Regions from separate parts of the Bacillus sp. 1NLA3E genome, predicted to be linked through region 1. Evidence: riboswitches for the same ligand, from Rfam matches in the RefSeq annotation. Region 1 holds a riboswitch; each other region holds the start of a gene.
The links. Region 1 has a riboswitch for S-adenosylmethionine ahead of B1NLA3E_RS12290 (methionine ABC transporter ATP-binding protein). Riboswitches for the same ligand answer to the same signal wherever they lie in the genome.
Positions count from the first base shown of each region.

Region 2: another riboswitch for S-adenosylmethionine. It lies ahead of B1NLA3E_RS13465 (methionine biosynthesis PLP-dependent protein); the one in region 1 lies ahead of B1NLA3E_RS12290 (methionine ABC transporter ATP-binding protein).
Region 3: another riboswitch for S-adenosylmethionine. It lies ahead of B1NLA3E_RS19525 (methionine ABC transporter ATP-binding protein); the one in region 1 lies ahead of B1NLA3E_RS12290 (methionine ABC transporter ATP-binding protein).
Region 4: another riboswitch for S-adenosylmethionine. It lies ahead of B1NLA3E_RS24725 (YezD family protein); the one in region 1 lies ahead of B1NLA3E_RS12290 (methionine ABC transporter ATP-binding protein).

Region 1 is NC_021171.1:2,591,075-2,594,209, reverse strand. It holds gene B1NLA3E_RS12300 (MetQ/NlpA family ABC transporter substrate-binding protein) at 1-56, opposite strand, end outside; gene B1NLA3E_RS12295 (methionine ABC transporter permease) at 76-750, opposite strand; gene B1NLA3E_RS12290 (methionine ABC transporter ATP-binding protein) at 740-1,753, opposite strand; SAM riboswitch class I at 1,864-1,971, opposite strand; gene B1NLA3E_RS12285 (pyridoxal phosphate-dependent aminotransferase) at 2,221-3,135, shown strand, end outside.
Region 2 is NC_021171.1:2,845,721-2,848,855, forward strand. It holds gene B1NLA3E_RS13460 (YitT family protein) at 1-600, opposite strand, end outside; SAM riboswitch class I at 1,022-1,136, shown strand; gene B1NLA3E_RS13465 (methionine biosynthesis PLP-dependent protein) at 1,221-2,333, shown strand; gene metC (cystathionine beta-lyase) at 2,333-3,135, shown strand, end outside.
Region 3 is NC_021171.1:4,049,524-4,052,658, forward strand. It holds gene B1NLA3E_RS19520 (methionine ABC transporter permease) at 1-366, opposite strand, end outside; gene B1NLA3E_RS19525 (methionine ABC transporter ATP-binding protein) at 359-1,384, opposite strand; SAM riboswitch class I at 1,661-1,776, opposite strand; gene B1NLA3E_RS19530 (O-acetylhomoserine aminocarboxypropyltransferase/cysteine synthase family protein) at 1,883-3,135, opposite strand, start outside.
Region 4 is NC_021171.1:1,727,680-1,730,814, forward strand. It holds gene B1NLA3E_RS08335 (DUF2238 domain-containing protein) at 1-465, opposite strand, end outside; gene B1NLA3E_RS08340 (RDD family protein) at 705-1,106, shown strand; SAM riboswitch class I at 1,349-1,454, shown strand; gene B1NLA3E_RS24725 (YezD family protein) at 1,525-1,665, shown strand; gene B1NLA3E_RS08350 (phosphoadenylyl-sulfate reductase) at 1,785-2,501, shown strand; gene B1NLA3E_RS08355 (inorganic phosphate transporter) at 2,515-3,135, shown strand, end outside.

The DNA of each region.
Region 1 (3,135 bases):
GCTGCAAGAGCACCTACTACTAATACAAAAATAATTGCTGTTAGCCATTTTTTCATGCCGATTTTCCTTCTTTCTTTATTTTCTTTTATCTACAACTTTGGCAATGGAATCACCAAGTAGTTGGACAACCTGAACTAAAATAACTAATATCAAAACAGTTGAAATCATGATCGTATTATCATAACGATAATATCCAAACCGGATGGCTAAATCGCCAATTCCGCCCCCACCAACGGTGCCGGCCATAGCCGAGAACCCGATTAAACTAATGAGGGTTAAGGTGATGCCAGAAATAATTCCGGATCTAGCTTCAAGTAACAGCACATCCTTAATAATCATCCATGGCGTTGCACCGGCAGCAATCGCTGCTTCAATCACTCCTTTATCAATCTCCCGTAATGCAGACTCAACAACTCTTGCGAAAAAGGGAATCGCAGCAGCCGAAAGTGAGACACTTGCCGCAGCTGGTCCAATTGTGGAGCCAACGAGCAAATTAGTTAAAGGAATTAATGCTACCAATAAAATAATAAATGGAATGGATCGAATTAAATTGACAGTAAAACCCAAAACATTTTGAAGAGAACGATTTTCTAAAAATAACCCTTTATCTGTGACATATAAAAGAATCCCGACAGGTAATCCTATGATTATTGCGATGACCAGCGAAATGGAAATCATATAAATAGTTTGAATAAATGCAGTATTAATTTCTGGAATAAGTTCAACGAAATGCTGAAAATCAAAGCCCATCCCGTAACACCTCCACTTGTGCGAACCGATTTTCGATATATTTTATGGCATTGTTAATTTCTGGTTGTTTTCCATCTATTTCCATGATAAAAATACCAAGTGGTAATTCCTGAATATATTCAATCGATCCGTGCAGGAAGTTGCCTTTTACCTTAAACAACTGAAGTGTATCAGAAATGATACTCTCACCAGCAACCTGGCCCTTGAAAATTACTTTGATAATTGGTCCTTGGCATTTATTTAAAATATTAATTGGTATCTCATACGAAACGACACTTTTGATAAACTCTTGAGTGAGGTCTGTTTTTGGGGTAGCAAATACCTCATATACATTGCCTTCTTCAATGATCTTCCCGTTTTGCATGATTGCCATTCGATTGCAAATTTCCTTAACAACCTTCATTTCATGGGTAATTAATACGATTGTAATGTTCAGTTCCTGATTGATCTTTTTTAGTAAATTTAATATCGACATCGTTGTGGTTGGATCCAGAGCTGAAGTGGCTTCATCACATAACAACACCTTAGGATTGTTTGCTAGCGCACGAGCAATTGCAACCCTTTGTTTTTGGCCACCGCTTAGCTGGGAAGGATAGACATCTCTTTTATCAGCAAGACCAACCATATCGAGGAGTTCTTCAACCCGTACTTTTATGTTACTTGACGGAAGTTTGGCAGCTTTTAAGGCAAATGCGACATTTTCAAAGACAGTTTTTTGGCTAATCAAGTAAAAATGTTGAAAAATCATCCCAATTTTTAATCTTGCTAACCGTAAGTCCTCACCCTTTAAAGAAGTAAGATCAGTACCATCAACATGAACCTGTCCAGAAGTCGGCCTCTCCAGCAAATTAATACACCGGAGTAGAGAGCTTTTTCCCGCACCGGAATAACCGACAATTCCGTAAATTTCACCTTTTTGAATGGACATCGACACGTCATCTACGCCGTTTACAGTACCTCTTTTTGTTTGATAAACCTTTGAAAGATTCTGAATTTGTATCATATGAAAACCTCTTTTGTATCCAAAGCAAAGGGGGAAGAGCTATCGCAAGGTCCTTTTTAAACAAAAAATGCCCCTTTCATCTGAAAGAGACATCGAAAAATAATAATTTCGACTTATCTCTCAGAATGAAAGTCATTCTGCAGGAATTGGCACCTTTCCCAAAAAAGGGGGTTGCCGGACGTCATAGGGCCTAGTCCCTCGGTCGCTCTGGATAAGTAATTTGAATTGAAATTTAATTGTATGTTTAAGATAGTACTAAGTTATTTTAATTTTGTCAATCGTAAGAATATTATTTTTAAATAGAAAAACGCTTTCAATATAATAAAACCAATAAAAATAGTCGGCTAAAAATATTTTTATGTGGGATGCATAGAACTTTCTAGATTTATTCACTACTAGACATTTTTATTTAAAGATTATAGAATTTGTTCTATTATCGGTATAACTTTTCTTAAAAGGTGGATAACATGGAATATTCAGATCTCTTAAAAAAATTGCCTGTTCAATTTTTTGCATCACTAGTTAAGAAGGTGCAAAAAGCCATTGGTGAAGGGCGCGATATTATTAATTTGGGTCAAGGAAATCCTGATCAGCCAACACCAAATCATATTATTAAAGCATTGCAAATCGCCGCAGAAGACCCAAATACCCATAAATATTCACCGTTTCGCGGGATCTCTGAACTTAAAGAGGCTGCAACTGAATTTTATCAAAAACAATATGGTGTAGTAGTTGACCCATTGACTGAAGTAGCAATACTTTTTGGAACAAAAACGGGGTTAGTCGAACTCCCGATGTGTTTGTTAAATGAAGGGGAATTAATGCTTCTTCCCGACCCAGGCTATCCAGATTATTTGTCAGGTGCAGTGTTAGCAAAAGTCCAATATCAGACGTTTCCACTTAAAGCTGAAAACAACTTTTTACCCATTTTCTCAGAGATACCAGCTGATCAATTACAGCAGGCAAAGTTAATGTATTTGAACTATCCAAATAACCCGACTGGAGCAACGGCAGACCGTGCTTTCTTTGAGGAAACGGTAGCATTTGCCAAACGAAATAATATAATCATCCTTCATGATTTTGCCTACGGTGCAATTGGTTTTGATGGAAAAAAACCGGTCAGTTTCCTTGAAGTTGAAGGTGCAAAAGAAGTCGGTGTTGAAATGTATACATTGTCAAAAACATACAACATGGCGGGGTGGCGTGTGGGTTTTGCAATTGGAAACCCTGAAATTATCGAAGCACTAAATCTCATTCAAGATCATCTTTACTGCAGTCTTTTTCCGGCTGTACAAAAAGCGGCTGTTACCGCTTTATCAAGTGATCAAAACTGTGTCAAAGATCTCGTGTCACGGTATGAATCACGACGAAATACGTTTATA
Region 2 (3,135 bases), 250 kb from region 1:
AATCGTTTTAAAAGCAATAAAATACGCAATGGATGAGTACATTGCACGCTCCCATCCAAAAACAAATCCTCCATATGTAAAAATAAATAGATTAAAAAACATAATCATTTCACCAACTGAAAAAGGTAGCTTTTTAGTTAATAATATCGCCATGATTTCCGTTCCATCTAAAGAGCCACCATAGCGAATGACCATGCCTACACCAATCCCTAAAACAATTCCACCAAATACTGTTGCCAGTAATAAATCCTCGGTTAACACCGGAAAACTATGTAAATAGCCTGTTGTAATCGATAAAACAGTTATTCCAAGCAAGGTGGACAGTGCAAAAGTCTTTCCGATTTGCTTGTATCCAATAAAGAAAAATGGAATATTTAGCGCAAAAATAATAGAGCCTAATCTCCATCCAGTAAAATGTGAAAGGATAATTGAAACTCCAACAATGCCCCCATCTAAAATCATATTCGGTACTAAAAATTCCTCAAGACCTATGCCCATTAGCGTTGACCCTAGGACGATAAAACTTACTCTTTTTAAAAGTTTCACCAACGGGAGGCCTTTATGTGGATTTTGATATTGACCAAGATTTGTATTAACCATTAATCAAGTCTCCCCTTTTACTTATCATACCTTTTTTTCCCCTTGCATGTCCCCCACCCTGCTTAATGAAGGTTGAGAGATAATTTATTTTGGCTGTGTTAAAGCACAATGTTGTTTTTTTGCACAATGTTGATTGGAGTGGAAGGCGCGAGACTCCTGCGGGAGCAGTGGGACAGGTGAGACCCCGCAGGCGCTTTAGAGCCGAGGAGGCTCACCGCCCACCCCGCGTAAAGCGAAGCGCCTGGAACGGAAATCAACATTCTAGTTTAACAGAGCCTTTATTTTTTAAAAAACCTAATCCGTTCAATAGATTTTTCTTCTATCGAAATAATTATTTTCTTAATAAATCGAATATTTAATAAAAGTAATTGACTTTTCAATAGGTTTTATAGTAAAGTTTAGAAAAAATTAAATAATTAATTTCTTATCCAGAGAGGTCGAGGGTATGGCCCGATGACACCTCAGCAACCATCAATGTTTTTACCATTGAAAAGGTGCTAACTCCAGCAAGTTTTATAAAACTTGAAAGATAAGAAGAACGGCTGATTTTTCATTAAACACTAAAGTCTTCTTCTTACAAGAGGGCTTTTTTTTATTTTTTCTACGAAGGAGTGGCGGCCATGTACAAAATTGATACAGTACTAGCGCAAATTGGTAATCGGAGTGAACAAACAACGGGAACAGTGAATCCCCCGGTCTATTTTTCAACAGCATACCGACATGAAGGAATTGGACAATCAACAGGTTTTGACTATATCCGTACTGGAAATCCAACTCGTCAAATCCTCGAGCAAGCAATAGCAAACTTAGAAAATGGCGACCATGGCTATGCTTGTAGTTCAGGAATGGCCGCCATCCTAACCATCCTTTCCATTTTTCAGGCAGGAGACGAATGGATTGTTTCCAAAGACTTATATGGCGGGACCTATCGCCTATTAGAGCAGGGTTTTAAAAAATGGGGATTAACATGTCATTATGTTAATACCAAAGACCCTGAAGATATATCCAAACACATTTCTCCCAAGACAAAAGCGATTTTTCTTGAAACCCCAACAAATCCTTTAATGGAACAAACAGACATTAGTGCCGTTGCAGCACTTGCGAAAGAATATGGGATATTATTGATCGTTGATAACACGTTCTTTACACCACTTCTTCAAAAGCCGCTTAATTTAGGAGCTGATATTGTCATCCATAGTGCTACGAAATATCTTGGAGGGCATAATGATGTCCTCGCAGGTTTGATTGTGGCAAGAGGGAAAGAACTATGTGAATCCCTCTCTCTATTTCATAATGCTACTGGCGCTGTGTTGAGTCCATTTGACTCATGGCTATTAATGAGGGGCATGAAAACACTATCCCTTCGGATGGACCGACATGAAAAAAATGCAAAAGAAATCGTCCAATTCTTAACAGCACATGAGGATATCGTGGATGTCTTGTACCCTGGAAAAGGAGGAATGGTCTCCTTCCGAATTAAAGATGAATCATGGGTAAATCCATTTTTACAGAACATGAGGCTAATATCCTTTGCAGAAAGCCTAGGTGGAGTTGAGAGTTTCATTACATATCCAGCAACTCAAACACATGCTGACATTCCTGAACACATTAGGTTAGAAACGGGTGTCTGTAATAGGTTATTACGTTTTTCAGTTGGTTTAGAGGACTCAGAAGATATTATTGAAGACTTAAGCTATGCATTAAAGAATGCAAAAACGGAGGTAGAAGTTTAATGGAAGAGAACACTTATTCATTTGAAACACGATTACTTCACAATAGCCATAAAATTGATCCAACAACAGGTGCGGTGAGTGTCCCAATCCAACACGCCTCTACGTTTCATCAGTTTGATGTTGATCAGTTTGGAAAATATGATTACAGCCGCAGTCTAAATCCAACAAGGGAAGCGTTAGAGGAAGTGATTGCAGAATTAGAAGGAGGTACTCGGGGATTCGCCTTTTCATCTGGCATGGCAGCTATTTCGACTGCCTTCCTCCTTTTATCACAAGATGATCATGTCGTTATCACAGAAGATGTTTATGGTGGAACATTCCGTATGGTAACCGAAGTCTTAACCCGTTTTGGTATTGAGCATACCTTCGTGGATATGACGAACCTTGAGAAAGTAAAACAGGCGATCCAACCAAATACAAAACTTTTTTATGTGGAGACGCCTTCCAATCCATTGTTAAAAGTGACTGATATCAAAGCCATTAGTGAGTTAGCAAAACAAAATGGAGCCCTAACTTTTGTTGACAACACATTTCTTACTCCTGCATTACAACGTCCGCTAGATCTTGGGGCCGATATCGTCCTACATAGCGCCACTAAATTCCTTTCAGGGCACAGTGATGTTGTTGCTGGGTTAGCTGTTGTTAAAGATGAGGAACTTGCTAAAAGGCTTGGTTACTTACAGAATGCCTTTGGGGCAATATTAGGAGTTCAAGATGCATGGCTTGTCCTTAGAGGATTAAAGACCCTTCATGTCCGCTTAGAACACTCTGTTAAATCTGCCGCAAAAATTGCTGCATTTTT
Region 3 (3,135 bases), 1.5 Mb from region 1:
ACCTTTATCGATTTCTCGAAGAGCAATTTCAACCATTCGTGCGTAAAAGGGTGCAGCACCTATAATTAGGGCAGGTAATGCTGCATTTGCGCCAAGCATTGTACCTAATAATAATTTAGTAAACGGAATGAGCAAAACAATTAATATGATGAAAGGGATTGACCGGAATATATTGACGAAGCCAGAGATAATAAGGTTGATGATTCTGTTTTCCCATATATTACCCTTCGCTGTCAAAAATAATAGTAACCCTAGCACTAGCCCCAAAACAAACGTGGTTAGTACCGAAATCGTAGTCATATAGATGGTTTCACGCGTTGCTGCAATTAATTGGTCCCAATTTACTATTTCCACAGAGTTAGCCATTATTTATCACCTCAACTCCTACTTGCTGCGATTGAATAAATTCTATCGCTTTGCTGATTTCCTGAGGAGCACCATCAAGATGTATAAATAAAGTCCCATAGGAGCCAGTATGTGTTTGTGAAATTTTCCCTTGTAAAATCGTAACTGTTATTTCAAATTGACGAATGAGGTTGGCAATCACTGGTTGCTCCGCCGCATCCCCAACAAAGGTTAATTGAACGACTTGGCCATGTGGATAGCGTGTTAATAAATGCTCAATGATATCTTTTGTTTCTTCAGGCTCAGTCACTTGCTGAACAAACCGTTTCGTAATCTGCTGTTCAGGATGTTTAAAGACGTCTAAAACTCGTCCAATTTCAACGATTTTCCCATCTTCCATGACCGCAACCCGGTGACAAATTTTTCTAATCACATGCATTTCATGCGTAATTAATACTATCGTTAGTCCGAGCCGTTTATTAATATCTACTAATAATTCTAAAATAGAGTCTGTAGTTTGCGGATCCAATGCCGAGGTTGCTTCATCACAAAGTAAAACTTTAGGATTATTTGCAAGTGCCCGAGCAATCCCAACCCTTTGCTTTTGTCCACCACTCAACTGAGCAGGATAGGCATCCTCTCTTCCTTCTAATCCAACTAACTTGATTAGTTCTTCCACACGTTTTTGGCGTTCTAACTTGGAAATCCCAGAAATTTCAAGTGGAAATGCGATATTTTCCCGTACAGTTCTAGACCATAAAAGGTTGAAATGTTGAAAAATCATGCTAATTTCTTGACGTGCTTTACGAAGGGCACTACCTTTAATTTTTGATATCTCCCGACCAGCAACGGTAATGGATCCTTCTGAGGGAAGTTCAAGACCATTGAACATTCGAATTAGCGTACTTTTTCCAGCTCCGCTATAGCCGATAACTCCAAAAATCTCTCCATCTTGCACTTCTAAATCTACATTGTCGACTGCTGTTACGGTACCCGACTTAGAAGGATAAATCTTTTTAACACCTTTTATTGAAATCATCCAATCACCTTCTTTTTATTCTCATAGTAATAAGAAAAGCGGAAGCGCCCCGGTTAGCGCACGACAGGACTGGAGCTATCTGACTGAGATAAAGGAAACACGGAGAGCGAAGCGATCCGATGTTGACTTATCGTAGGGAAGATAGTGAAGTACACTAGTCGCTGGGCGCTGGAGCTAGACAGTAAACTACTTCATAAGTTTATACTTTCTTATTCTGAAATAAAAATGCCTTTCTGCATATGAGCAGAAAGGCATAGTAATGTTCTATATCCCTTTCTCTCATCTTCCAAAGCAGCTTGCTTTGTGTGAATTGGCACCATTTCAATTGCAAAAAGCAAATCGACGGTTGCCGGGCTTCATAGGGCACATCCCTCCACCTCTCTTGATAAGAGTAAAATATTATATTAAGTAAACAATATTCAAACAAATCTTAACTATGATTGTGATTTTATCACGGAATAAAAATCAGTGTCAATGGAAACTTTTATTCTGAAAAAGTTATTTATCTGTTATTACAGTTAGTGAAGATACTCCTGTTGCTTTTTCTATCGCTTGCTCAAGATCCTCAATTAAGTCTTCAGCGTTTTCTATACCAACCGAAAGTCGAATTAAATCTTCTGGCACTCCTGCTGCTACTAACCCTTCATCATCTAACTGTTGATGAGTGGTACTTGCTGGATGAATAATTAAACTTTTTGCATCTCCCACATTAGCTACATGAGTCCAAAGAGAAGCTGCATTAATTAATTTTGCGCCTGCTTCTCGTCCACCTTCAATACCAAAGACCACAACTGAACCTGCACCGTTTGGTAAGTATTTATCAGCTAATGCCTTATCAGGATGTCCTTCACTACCAGGGTATAAAACCCATGCAACAGCAGGATGTGCGTCTAAATAAGCAATAATTTTCTTAGTATTGGCAATATGTTCTCTCATCCGTACAGGGAGCGTTTCTAGACCTAGAACAAATTGGAAAGCATTCTGTGGACTAATCGCTGGTCCCATATCCCTTAGCAGCTGTACTCTTGCTTTAATGATAAATGCTGCTGGTCCTACTGCATCAGTGTAAACTAGACCATTGTAACTAGGGTCTGGTTGTGTAAAAACTGGGAAGTTTCCATTTGCCCAATCAAATTTTCCGCCATCAACAATGATTCCACCTAAGGTTGTTCCGTTTCCACCTATCCATTTTGTTGCTGAGTGGATGACAATATCTGCACCGTACTCAATTGGTCTTAATAAATAAGGTGTTGCAAAAGTGTTATCAACGATTAATGGAATACCTGCTTTATGAGCGATTGCTGCAACCTTTTCAATATCTAATACCCTTAAACTAGGATTTCCAATTGTTTCTGCAAATACTGCCTTTGTTTTATCCGTAATAGCTTGATTAAAATTCTCTGGATCCTCTGGATTAACAAATTTAACATTAATCCCATACCTTGGAAGTGTATTGGCAAATAAATTATAGGTTCCTCCATAAAGGTTTGCTGAGGCAACGATTTCATCTCCGGCTTGGGCAATATTTAATATTGATAACGTAATGGCTGCCATACCACTAGATAGAGCAAGTGCTCCAATTCCGCCTTCTAATAAAGCCACTCTTTCTTCAAAGACTGTTACAGTAGGATTATGGATTCTAGTATATATATAGCCATTTTCTTTCAAACCAAAAAGATTAGCTGCGTGATCGGTGTCTTTAAATTGATAAGCATTACTCATGTAAATTGGTACTGATCTTGCTCCAGTCA
Region 4 (3,135 bases), 860 kb from region 1:
TTTTGAAAATATCCATTCATTAATTTCATAAAAAGCAGCAATAGCTAAGGACATACTGACCGTAATAACAAACAACCATTTCCCCTTAACTAAGGGGCTTTTCTTTAACAATATTTCCCTTAACAGAATGGTGATTAGACCTTTAAAAAAATGCCCAAAACGGTCGTAATGATTGCGGCGTAAATTAAAATGGTCTTTTATCCAATCGAAAAGCGGTACTTTTGAATAAGTGTAGTGCCCACCTACAAATACCAATATAGACAAAAGAGCGATGATGATATAGGAAAGGGTGGTGAGACGAAACTTATTATAGATAACAATGGCCATCATCAGTCCAATCAGAGCGGGGGACACCTCTAAAATCCAATCTGAGTATTGAACAGGTTTAATGAATGACCAAATAAAAACAGCTATTACGATGACCAATATTAATAAATGAATATAATTACTTTTCTTTTTTGCCATTTTCAAAATCACCCCTTTTATTGTGTCGTTGTGAAATTTTCCATTAAGACTGGTATAAATCTAAACTATGTCTACCACAAGATCATTCGTTATTTTTGCCTATTTGGTGATAATTATGAAATGTAAAAAATATGATGATAAAGGGTGTTATGAAGCAATAACGGCCCCACATATAGCGAGTGCCTGGAGATGAAATCAACAGGCAAGTTTAACTCAGAAATAAAAAAAGGGGGTAAATTATTGTGATTTCAAATCCGGCTGGCTTTTGGAGAAGATTGCTTGCGAACATTTTGGATGGAATTATTATTAGCTTCCCTATTTCATTAATTTGTAATTTTATTTTTAGAGAAACGAGTGCAAATGTAGTTAGCTCTATACTTGATTTGTTATATGCCTTATTAATACCAGTTATATGGTCAGGATTTACAGTTGGCAAAAGAATTGCGGGAATTAGGATCGCAAGAGTGAACGGAGAAAGTGTTGGAATAGTTACGATGCTACTTCGTTCATTAGTAGGGGCCATTGTATATACCGTTACCCTTGGAATAGGCATAATCGTAAGCGCCTTTATGGTAGGAATTCGACAGGACAAAAGGTCTATACATGATTTTATTGCTGGAACGTATGTAACTCGCGATTAAAAATTGGTGCCTGACCCCCGGTGCAGCAACGCAGTAAAGCACCGGGGGTCAGGCACCGTTTTGTATGGCAACGCAGTAAAGTGAGGCTCTTTTTGTTGTGAAGGGGTATGGATTGCGGTAGGATATGAGAGCATGTTTCGAATAGTTAAAAAATTATAAATAAATATTTTTTTAATTCACACTAAACCTATCGAAATTATATTGACAACCGATCTATTTGTGTTAAAATTTAAAATAATTAAATCTTATCCAGAGAGGCGGAGGGAATTGGCCCGAAGATGTCCGGCAACCTGCACATGTGCAAGGTGCTAAATCCAACAAAATGTAAACCATTTTGGAAGATAAGGTAAAAACATACTTACCTGAACAGTCTTTCCAAGATGGAGGGATTTTTTATTTTAAAGGAGGAGGGGCTCGTTTGGGGAAAAATCAACTTGAAGCCGTATTTTTGCAAATCACACAAACACTAGAAACAATGAAATATGGATCTATTACATTAGTGGTGCAAGACGGTAAAATCATTCAAATTGAAAAAAATGAAAAACTTAGAATTAATTGATGAAACGCAAGAAATGAAGAAATGAAACGATTGACTGCTGACTAGTAAACTAGAGGGAGTTTTATTTGTATTCCAAATGGGAATAAAACTGCCTTTAAATAAAGAATGGAGGCACAAATTTGACCGAGAAACTAACATTTAGCAATTTTGAAACTTTTACACAGATTAATATTTTAGAAGAGGATGAGACAAAGGGAGCTTTGAATGTATTGAAATGGGCTTATGACCATTATGAAGATGATGAACTAGTCTATGCCTGTAGCTTTGGAATTGAAGGAATCGTCCTCATCGACTTGATTGCAAAAGTGAATGAGTCAGCGAAAATCGTCTTTTTAGACACGGATCTTCATTTTGATGAGACTTACAACCTTATTAATGAAGTAAAGAAAAAATATCCTAATTTACGGATCGAATTGAAAAAGCCGAGTCTAACTCTTGAGGAACAAGCAGAACAATTCGGAGATGAATTGTGGGAACGAGAACCAAATAAATGTTGTGAAATAAGAAAGGTCATCCCACTTAATAGTGTTCTTTCTGGAACTACCGCTTGGTTGTCTGGATTAAGACGCGAACAATCGGAGACGAGAAAAAACACCAACTTTTTCAATCAAGACAATAAATTTAAATCTATTAAAATTTGTCCATTAATACATTGGACGTGGAAGGATATTTGGAGATACGCTCACAAAAATGGCTTACCATACAATGTACTTCACGACAATGGATATCCAAGCATTGGGTGCAAACCTTGTACAGCGCCTGCTTTCAATGCCGAGGATTTACGTTCAGGCAGATGGACTGGTACTGGTAAAATTGAGTGCGGACTTCATCTATAAAAGGTAAACCACTATGACTTTAACTTATTTGGCTGGAGCAGTGGCACTATTTTTTGCAATGAACATCGGAGCAAGTGGAGCAGCAGCTTCTGTAAGTGTTGCTTATGGGTCAGGAGCGATTTCTAATAGAAAAAAAGCTCTTTTGCTGTGCGGAATTGCCATTTTTGTTGGTGCTGTCCTGGGTGGAAGTGAAGTTACGAAAACGATTGGTTCTAATATTATCCCGCAATCGTTCTTAAATGCGAAGGTGGTTCTGATCATATTATCATCGGCGGCCATTTCTCTTTTTATTGCCAATTTGATTGGCATCCCTCTTTCCACAAGTGAGATTACCGTTGGATCTGTGGTGGGAGTGGGCGTTGCTTACAAGGCATTGTTTATCAATAATATTCTTGTTATTGTAAGTTTTTGGATTATCATCCCAGCTATCGCATTTGTCATCGCCATTATCTTAGGGAAAGGGATCCATAGACTCGAGAAACGTTATCCAGTGCTTTCGAAAGATAAGTATAAACCTATTCTCTCAATATTTGTGATTATTGTCGGGTTTTTAGAAGCCTTCTCGGCAGGGATGAACAATGTTGCCAATGCCGCTGGGCCAATGGTAGGAGCTGGATTAATTTCAATAAAAACA